Regions from separate parts of the Yersinia kristensenii genome, predicted to be linked through region 1. Evidence: riboswitches for the same ligand, from Rfam matches in the RefSeq annotation. Region 1 holds a riboswitch; the other holds the start of a gene.

Region 1 (4,908 bases):
TTCCTGCCCCAGATGCACCCCGTAAGCGCCATGTTTAATCGCCAACCGCCAGTAATCATTGATAAATAACCGCGCCTGATAGCGTTTACCTAATTGAATGGCGGTAGCAATATCTTGTTCTACCTGCGCATCCTCTAACGCCTTGATACGCAATTGGATGGTGGTCACGCCTGCCGCAAGCAGGCGCTCTATCCACAGCACGGAATCGACCACCGGATACAGACCAAGGCGCTGTTTGGTGGCGGGGAAACCTTTCTCAGCAGAAAATAAAGCATGATTAGACGGGCTCATTATTCGCCTCCACTTTCAGACTGGCGGGGGCGTGATGTGATTTATTGATATATAACTCACTACCACGGGAGCGGAACTCAGCTGACATTTGCTCCATACCGGATTGCAAAACTTCGATAGGTTGGGCTGCTGTTCCTTGTGACGCTGCCAGTTCTTGCTTCGCGGCATAATCGCGCACTTCCTGCGAAATTTTCATTGAGCAGAATTTCGGCCCACACATGGAGCAGAAATGCGCCACTTTGCCGGATTCTTGTGGCAGGGTTTCATCGTGGTAAGCACGCGCGGTTTCGGGGTCGAGAGCCAAATTGAATTGATCTTCCCAACGGAATTCAAAACGTGCTTTTGACATGGCGTTGTCGCGGATTTGCGCACCGGGGTGGCCTTTTGCTAAATCAGCAGCATGAGCAGCAATTTTATAAGTAATAAGTCCTTGTTTTACATCTTCTTTATTAGGTAAGCCAAGGTGCTCTTTGGGCGTGACATAACACAGCATGGCGCAGCCAAACCAGCCAATCATCGCCGCACCTATGCCGGAGGTGAAATGGTCATAGCCGGGGGCAATGTCGGTGGTCAAGGGGCCTAAGGTATAAAATGGCGCTTCGTGGCAATGCTCCAATTCTTCAGTCATATTGCGGCGAATCATTTGCATTGGCACATGCCCAGGGCCTTCAATCATCACCTGCACATCATATTCCCAGGCAATTTTGGTCAATTCGCCCAAGGTATGCAGCTCAGCGAATTGGGCTTCATCATTGGCATCCTGAATGGAGCCAGGGCGCAGGCCATCACCCAGTGATAATGAAACATCATAAGTCGCGCAGATCTGGCAGATTTCGCGGAAATGCTGATACAGGAAATTCTCCTGATGATGGGAAAGACACCATTTCGCCATAATCGACCCACCACGGGAGACGATACCGGTCAGGCGTTTGGCGGTCATCGGCACATAACGCAGCAACACACCGGCATGAATAGTAAAGTAATCAACCCCTTGTTCGGCCTGTTCTAGCAAGGTGTCGCGGAACATTTCCCAGGTGAGGTTCTCCGCCACGCCATTCACTTTTTCCAGCGCCTGATAGATAGGGACAGTGCCAATGGGGACTGGGCTATTACGCAGTATCCATTCACGGGTTTCATGAATATAGCGGCCAGTGGACAAATCCATCACGGTGTCAGCCCCCCAGCGGGTCGACCACACCAGTTTTTCCACTTCTTCCTCAATGGAGGAGGTCACGGCAGAATTGCCGATGTTGGCGTTCACTTTCACCAAAAAGTTACGGCCAATAATCATCGGCTCAGATTCGGGGTGGTTAATATTCGCGGGGATGATAGCTCGACCGGCGGCGACTTCCTGTCGGACAAACTCTGCGGTGATATTGTCGGGCAGATGCGCGCCAAATGTTTGCCCCGGATGCTGCTGGCGTAATATTTCACTGTGAATACGTTCACGGCCCATATTTTCCCGCAGGGCGATAAACTCCATTTCTGGGGTGATTTTACCGGCTCGGGCGTAATGCAACTGGGTCACACATTGGCCCGCAAGGGCTTTTTTCGGACGCGGCAGATGCTCAAAACGCAAATGGTCCAAACCCTCATCGGCCAAGCGCTGTTGGGTAAAGCCGGAACTGACCGAGCTGAGCGCGGCAGTATCCTGACGATCGGCTATCCAGTTCTCGCGCAGTTTGGGTAAACCGGCATGCACATCCAGCTTAGCGCTGGGATCGCCATAAGGGCCGGAGGTGTCATACACCGGGATAGCTTCATTTTCTTCATAGTGAGGTGAGTCCTTACCGCCCCCGATCAATGTTGGGCTGAGTTGGATCTCGCGCATGGGAACTTGAATATCGGGCCGTGAGCCTTGCAGATAAATTCGTTGTGAATTAGGGAAGGTAACCCCTTGCAGGGTATCAATAAACTGCTGGGCTTCTTCACGTTGTGCCTTGCGCGGGCGTGATGGGTTTTTAGTGGTGACATTATTAGACATAGCAATTCCTACCAATGTGGTTAAGGGGAAAATTGCTTGTCTGGAGCTTGGCGGGAGTAACGATGTTGGCCAGTGACCGGCAGCCACCTGTCAGGGGAATGCCGGGCCTGTAGCGATAAATTACTCTTGTTCCCTTCGCGGGTATTAACCCGATCAGGTTCCGCGGATCCCGAATTAACGGTCTCAGCCTGCGTTTGTTTTCCTCAGAAAACAGGTGCTAGGCACTCCGACAAGAATCGTTACTATACGAGGTTGAATTAAAACTACAAGCCCGTGCTGATCAGTGGGCTATTTTACCTGCTCTGTTTGAATAACTGGCTGGGCGGCTTGCCACGACTCGGCCGCCCATTGAATTAATTGATCTTCCAGCCGAAAACGGGCATCAAGTGATTCGCCGATATCAGATAAAGCTTGTTGAAACTCGGTGCAGCTATCGTCATCTATCTCAATGTTTGTATAGCGATCATGGAATGCCATGATAGTTTGAGTGTTATTTTTCAAAGCAGGATAAACTTTGGTGGTCAGAGCCATTTTCGGGCTGGATGCGCCTTCCACCTGTTTGATAATTCTGTCGTAGATATTGAAATGTCCGGAGGAGAGATAATCCACCAGATTATGACAAAAGTTCTCCAGCGCTTTTTCATTAAGCGGGGTATGCTTTTCTTTTTGCGGCTTAATACCGATCACTGTGCAATACGAGACTAAAAGTTCTTTACGTGCATGAAGCCATTGATCAATTAATTCATTACTGCCGCCAACGCGTTGAGTCAGGCTTTCCAGTCGGTTGAGCATGATCGACTCCGTAAGTAAGAAAAAGTAAAAGTGGGTTACAAAAATGTAACAAGCCGGATTCTAGATTGCCAGTGAAGTCGAGGTTGTGCAACAACGATATGGAACTACAACTTACAGGTAAAGAAAGTGGCTGGTGGATTGTCAGCCACGAGAACAAATTATGGTTACCAAACGGGGAGTTACCGCAGGGTAATGCAGCCAATTGGTCATTACAGGGCGCGACCGCACGGCAGATTGGTGAATGGCAAGGGCAGGCTGTTTGGCTGATTCGCCAGATGATGTCCACCGAGATGGGTTCAGTACGGCAATTGCTGGATGTCGATCGCGGTTTGTTTCAACTGGCGGGGCGCGGCGTACAATTGGCCGAGTTTTATCGATCTCACCGCTATTGTGGCTATTGTGGGCATCAAATGCATGCCAGCCGCACCGAGTGGGCTTGTCTGTGTAATCATTGCCGTGAACGTTATTATCCACAAATCGCCCCTTGCGTGATTGTTGCCATTCGCCGTGGTGATGAAATTTTATTGGCGCAACATGTTCGCCATCGTGGCGGTATTAACACTGTGTTGGCCGGGTTTGTCGAAGTGGGGGAGACGCTGGAACAGGCGGTTTCCCGCGAAGTGCTGGAAGAAAGTAATATCCACATTAAAAACCTGCGCTATGTGACGTCACAGCCGTGGCCATTCCCGCATTCACTGATGATGGCCTTTATGGCGGAGTATGATAGCGGTGAGCTACAACACGATCCTAAAGAGCTGTTGAATGCCGGTTGGTATCGCTATGACCAATTGCCATTACTGCCGCCGCCAGGCACCGTGGCACGCCGACTGATTGAAGATACCGTCGTATTATGTCGCGAAGAGCAGTTCAATGCGGGTGAGTAGCTAAAAACCGCCATTAGCCGCAACAGGAAAGTATTATCTGGCATGCTACAATGCGTGGAGATAATCAAGGGAGCTTTATCATGAATGAGTTGAAAAACGATCGTTATCTGCGCGCTTTACTACGCCAGCCGGTAGATGTGACTCCGGTGTGGATGATGCGCCAGGCAGGCCGCTATTTGCCAGAGTATAAAGCCACCCGTGCTATTGCCGGGGATTTTATGTCGCTGTGCAAAAATGCTGAGTTGGCCTGTGAAGTGACGATGCAACCCTTGCGTCGTTATCCGCTGGATGCGGCGATTCTTTTTTCAGACATTCTGACCATTCCTGATGCTATGGGGTTGGGGCTCTACTTTGAAACCGGCGAAGGCCCGCGTTTTCAATCCCCCATTACCTGCCGGGCTGATGTTGAAAAACTGCCCATTCCCGATCCAGAACAAGAATTGGGCTATGTTATGAACGCGGTGAGAACCATTCGCCGTGAGCTAGCCGGTGCGGTGCCATTAATTGGTTTTTCCGGTAGCCCATGGACTCTGGCGACCTATATGGTCGAGGGTGGCAGTAGCAAAGCTTTCACCAAACTGAAGAAAATGATGTATGCCGAGCCACAGACTTTGCATTTGTTGCTAGATAAATTGGCTGACAGTGTCATTTTGTACCTCAATGCTCAAATCAAAGCTGGCGCACAATCCGTGATGGTGTTTGATACTTGGGGTGGGGTGCTGACCGGGCGCGATTATGCTGAGTTCTCCTTGAATTACATGCATAAAATCGTCGATGGCCTGATCCGCGAAAACGACGGGCGTCGGGTTCCGGTCACTTTGTTTACCAAAGGCGGTGGGCAATGGTTAGAAGCGATGGCCGCGACGGGTTGTGATGCATTGGGGCTGGACTGGACTACGGATATTGCCGATGCGCGCCGCCGTGTGGGGGATAAAGTTGCTCTACAAGGCAATATGG
Region 2 (4,908 bases), 1.8 Mb from region 1:
ACACCGGTCTTTGGGCCGGCGGTGTATAGGTATGGTCTTGATTATTCAGCATCATCCGGCCACTGGCCGGTGCCAAAAACCCTGCAATCAAGCTCAATAGCGTGCTTTTTCCCGCTCCGCTGGGGCCAAGAATAGCCACCCGCTCACCGGCTTGAATGCGCAAATCAAAACGCATCGGTAAGTGGTCGTATAAATAGGTGATTTTCTCAAGCTTTAGCATGGCGGCTCGGCAGTTTTTCAATAAGAGTAAACAGCAGGAAACACAGTAACAGCAGCAGCAGGGCGGTCACCGCGCCATCATTGCTACGATAAGACCCTATCTGTTGATAGAGATAAAATGGCAGGGTGCGGAAATGCTCGTTACCAAACAGCGCGACCACACCAAAATCCCCGATAGAAAGCACACTGGCGAAGGCCAGCGCTTGAGCCAGTGGGCGTTTCAGTGCCCGTAACTCAATATGGCGCACACGATGCCAGCCGCGAATATCCAGTGATAAGCACAGTGGCGTATAGCGCTCAGCCAGATCGCGCATCGGGTTATCCAACACTTTTAATGCATAGGGCACCGCCATCAGCGCATTGGTCAAAATCACCAATGCATAAGGTGATTGCGGCAAGCCCAGCGTGTCATTGAGTAATAAGAAAAAACCGGTGGCCAGCACGATCCCCGGCATCGCCAGAATCACCATGCCGCTGATATCCAAGGCTTGTCCGTAAGCTGCGTGGTGGCGCAGTTTCAGCTCACGGCTACTCCATAGCAGCATCATGGTCAGAGTGACACACAATAATCCTGCGCCAATGGCGATGATCAGTGAGGTAAAGAAAGCTTGCCACAGCGCCGGTTGCTGTAGCACGGTCAAGATTGTTTTATTGCTGCCATCAATCACGACGGCGAGTAATGGCGGCACCATCAATAATAATGCTGCCCCGATTAACAAGGTATCGCTAATGCGCGACCACGAACTGTCTTGCTGACTACGCCACTCCTGACCGTGGGTATTCCCCACCGCTAACACTGAACTTAGCCGTTGGCTCAGCACCACCAAGCCCAGGCAACAGCCCAGTTGAATCAGTGCCAATAATGCGGCGCGCCCCAAATCGTAGTCATAGCTAAGCGCCTGATAAATAGCCAGTTCGATGGTGGTGGCTTGCGGCCCGCCCCCCAGAGAAAGCACGGTGGCAAAGCTGGCAAAACACAGCATGAAAATCAGCGCGGCAGTCGGCAGAATTTGGCGGCGCAGATAGGGCCATTCGACCCAGCGAAAATGCTGCCAGCCGTTCATGCCCAATTGGGCGGCTAACTGGCGCTGTTCAACGGCAATGCTTTCCAATGACTGCAATAACAAGCGGGTCGCCAGCGGCATATTAAAGAAAATATGCGCCAGCAAAATCCCTTGTAAACCATAGGGTGAGAAGCGGTAATCCACCCCCCAGCCAGCCCAACAGCGCCGCCAGCCAACCTTGGCGGCCATACACTGTCAGAATGCCAAAAATGGCGACCAGCACCGGCAGCACCAGTGTCATGGCGCATAAGCGCAGCATCAGTTGGCGGCCAGGGAAGCGGCGGCGGTATAAGGCGCGCGCCAAAAAAATCGCCGGAATAACGGACAGCAGCGCAGAAAGAAACGCCTGCCAGAAAGTGAAGCGAATCACATGCCACAGATAGCGGTCATGCCAGATGCTTTGCCAGTCGGCTGCCGGGGCATGACGCCAGATAGCGCTGAACGCCAGCAAGGCGACACCGACTATCAGCAAGGCCGCCAGCAGCCCCGGCCACAGCCAGGGGGCGATTAATGGCTGACGGCGGATTGCCATGTTTGAATCCATTTACCGCGATTATCTGCCACGTCTTTTGCATCAAACTGTAAAGCTTTTTGCGGCACGGTGAGTGTTTCAAATCCAGCCGGTAAATCCATTTTGATCACTGGATACATCCAGTTGCCGGTCGGAATATGATTCTGGAATGCAGGGGTGACCATAAACTGCATAAAGCGCTGCGCCAGTTCCGGTTGTTTGCTGGACGCCACCACACCGGCCACTTCCACTTGCAGATAATGGCCTTCGCTAAAATTGGCCGCGGCATAGTTGTCTTTCTTCTCTTCAATCAGATGGTAAGCCGGAGAAGTGGTATAGCTCAGCACTAAATCGCCTTCACCTTTTAGGAACAAGCCGTAAGCTTCGCTCCAGCCTTTGGTCACGGTGACGGTTTTTTTCGCTAATTTTTGCCATGCTTGCGGGGCTTGGTCGCCATAGACTTTTTGCATCCACAACATTAAACCGAGGCCCGGTGTGCTGGTGCGCGGGTCTTGATAAATCACTTTCCACGGCTCTTGGCTGTCGACCAATTCTTGCAGGCTTTTCGGCGGGTTTTTCAGTTTGTTTTTGTCATACACAAAAGCAAAATAGCCGTAATCGTAGGGGACGAAAGTGTTATTCTGCCATTTTTCCGGCAAAGTTAGGTCGCTGGTATCTACCTGACTCGGCACGAATAATCCGGTTTGCTCTGCCGCTTGAACCAGATTGTTATCTAAGCCTAACACCACATCGGCCTGACTATTTTTACCCTCCATCCGCAAGCGGTTCAGCAGGGAAACACCGTCTTCCAGTGCTACAAATTTCAGCTGGCAATCACACTCGGCTTCAAAGGCTTTTTTAATCGACGGCCCGGGGCCCCAATCAGCCGCGAAAGAATCATAGGTATAAACAGTCAATGTGGGTTTATCAGCAGCGACGGCAGCAGCAGACAGCAAAAACAAGCAGGAAATCATGCGTTTAAACACTTTGCACTCCTTAAGGATAAAGGTGGCAAAGGTATCTGAGGCGGTAAATAACATAAATATCAAGATGATACGGCGTTATTTTTCTCAAATCCCTCCGCCGGTGTTAACCGGATCAGGTTCGACGGGTTTGCTCTCAGCAAAAACGTGCTGCGCCGTGGTTGATACAGCGTTGGGCAGTACTCGAAATCCTCACGTACTTCAAGTACGCTCCGGTTTCTCCGTGCTGTCCGCCACTGTCTGAACCCGGCTCGCTGTGTTTTTAACACTTGCGGCACCGGATTGAACTTGGCTAGCGATGTTCTTGCACCCCGTTGAGACGGCGCTATTGTAGAGTTTAATTGGGGCGGGCGAAAGCGAGTTTAGCCCTCTGGCGGCGTAAACCAGGCCGATTTGAAGTCAAACCAGCCGAGTGTGTTCATGCGCACCCCGCGCATACTGTGCTGCCCATATAATTCTAGCCAGTGATGGAACAGTGGGTGAAATTGATTCTGGCTGACCAAGCGCTGGCTCCATTCCGCCATCGGCAGGGCATTATTTCGCCATAATTCAACATCTTGGTGCAGTTTTTCATCCAGGCAATATTGCAGCAGTGGCAGCTCATACAAGGTGGCAAATAATGAGAAATCTAATGGCAGATAAAAATTGGCGCTGCCGAGCCAGATGTCGCTCTGCGCATCCCCCTGATACCAACTGACATAATCCACCACATTTATGAGCAATTTGACCCCATGTGCAGCTAATAATGTGGTCAAGGTTTGGCTGATAGCATCAAACTCTGAATGGTGACTGTAAAACGTCAGTGTCAGTTCGGTCAGACCTTCTGGTTTAGGTTCCAATACGGTGAGCCGGTTATGATGCCAGCGCGGCAACATGCCATAAGCCGGTGACCAGTAGCGCTGATAAAAGGGATCGGCATGGCTGAGTAGGGCGACGGGGGTGATGAGTTCACACAGCCAACGGCGGATGTCAGGATGGCAGGTTTGGGGTGAGCGCTGGTCGAATAGCAGAAAATAACAGCCTTCTTCCAGCCGACTTTCCAGCTCATTTTTACTGGTATCGTCAGCTTGCAATTGCACACCAGAATAAACCAATTCTTCAGACAGCTCCGGTAATACCCAAATATTGACCTCATCAATCAGTGCGCGAAAACCAAAATAATTATCAAATGCCTGAATTTTCAATTGGCTATGGTGATTTCGAATCACAGAATAAGGGCCTGTCCCGACCGGATGCCGACGAAAATCCGGCTGATTTTCCCACTCTTGCGGCAAGATCATGGCGTGCACACTGCCCAACAACCACGGCAACCAGTTATCCGGGGCGCTGAGATGCACATCAATCACATACGGCGTCGGCGAGCGCACTGCCGTGATATGCGAAAACAGCGGTTGGGGGATTAACCGAGTCAGGCTGGTAATCACATCATTCATTTCCAGCTCACGGCCATGATGAAAATGAATGGCTGGGCGCAAATAAAAGCGCCAATGTAATGGGCTGATGGCTTGCCAGTGATGAGATAAATCAGGTTCCAGTTCCCCATTTTCCTCATTTATCCGCGTCAGGCCGTTAAAAATCTGCCGCACCATATGAGTTTCTGAGCGGCGCAACGCGGTGCCGGGTAATAGGTTTTGTAATGGCCGGTAATAGAGCACCCGCAGAATATGTTTACCTTGCCGGAAGCTGCGCCCCAACTGGGATAGCAGCATTTGGCGCACCGCTTTTTTATCCCCGACCAACTGCACCAGTTGATCAATACTTTCTTGTTCCAACAACTCTTCGGCCCGCTGTTGTTGTAAGGCCAATCCGGAACAGAGGAAGGTCAGTTGTGAGCGCTTACCACGGCCGGCTTCCGCCTGCCAACTCAGCCAACCCTCTTGCTGCATACTGCCCAATAAAGAGCGCACATGGCGGCGCGAGCAACAGAGCACCTCAGCCAGCTCCTGCAAAGTGGTTTCTGTGGGCAAACCACTAAAACGCTGCCAAAGGCGAATAAACTGCTGTTGCAAGCGGGAAGTAGACATAAAAGGGGAACTCCTCGGCAAACTTCATCAATTTTTCTTTCCCTATATTACGCAGATACTGGCAACCATTGAAAGCAGGTTATCGTGCAATAGTGGCGAGGATCACC

What was found. A riboswitch is a leader RNA that binds a small molecule or an ion and turns the genes downstream of it on or off. The one in region 1 is predicted to bind thiamine pyrophosphate.
Positions count from the first base shown of each region.
Region 2: linked by a shared signal. The riboswitch ahead of thiB (thiamine ABC transporter substrate binding subunit) and the one ahead of thiC (phosphomethylpyrimidine synthase ThiC) in region 1 are both predicted to bind thiamine pyrophosphate.

Region 1 is NZ_UHIY01000001.1:2,380,291-2,385,198, forward strand. Features, by position in the region: gene thiE (thiamine phosphate synthase) at 1-291, opposite strand, end outside; gene thiC (phosphomethylpyrimidine synthase ThiC) at 278-2,275, opposite strand; TPP riboswitch at 2,389-2,514, opposite strand; gene DX162_RS10910 (Rsd/AlgQ family anti-sigma factor) at 2,564-3,067, opposite strand; gene nudC (NAD(+) diphosphatase) at 3,166-3,951, shown strand; gene hemE (uroporphyrinogen decarboxylase) at 4,032-4,908, shown strand, end outside.
Region 2 is NZ_UHIY01000001.1:569,263-574,170, reverse strand. Features, by position in the region: gene thiQ (thiamine ABC transporter ATP-binding protein ThiQ) at 1-220, opposite strand, end outside; partial or broken gene thiP (thiamine/thiamine pyrophosphate ABC transporter permease ThiP) at 207-1,815, opposite strand; gene thiB (thiamine ABC transporter substrate binding subunit) at 1,791-2,780, opposite strand; TPP riboswitch at 2,853-2,947, opposite strand; RNA gene DX162_RS02680 (sX9 sRNA) at 2,972-3,045, shown strand; gene sgrR (HTH-type transcriptional regulator SgrR) at 3,140-4,801, opposite strand.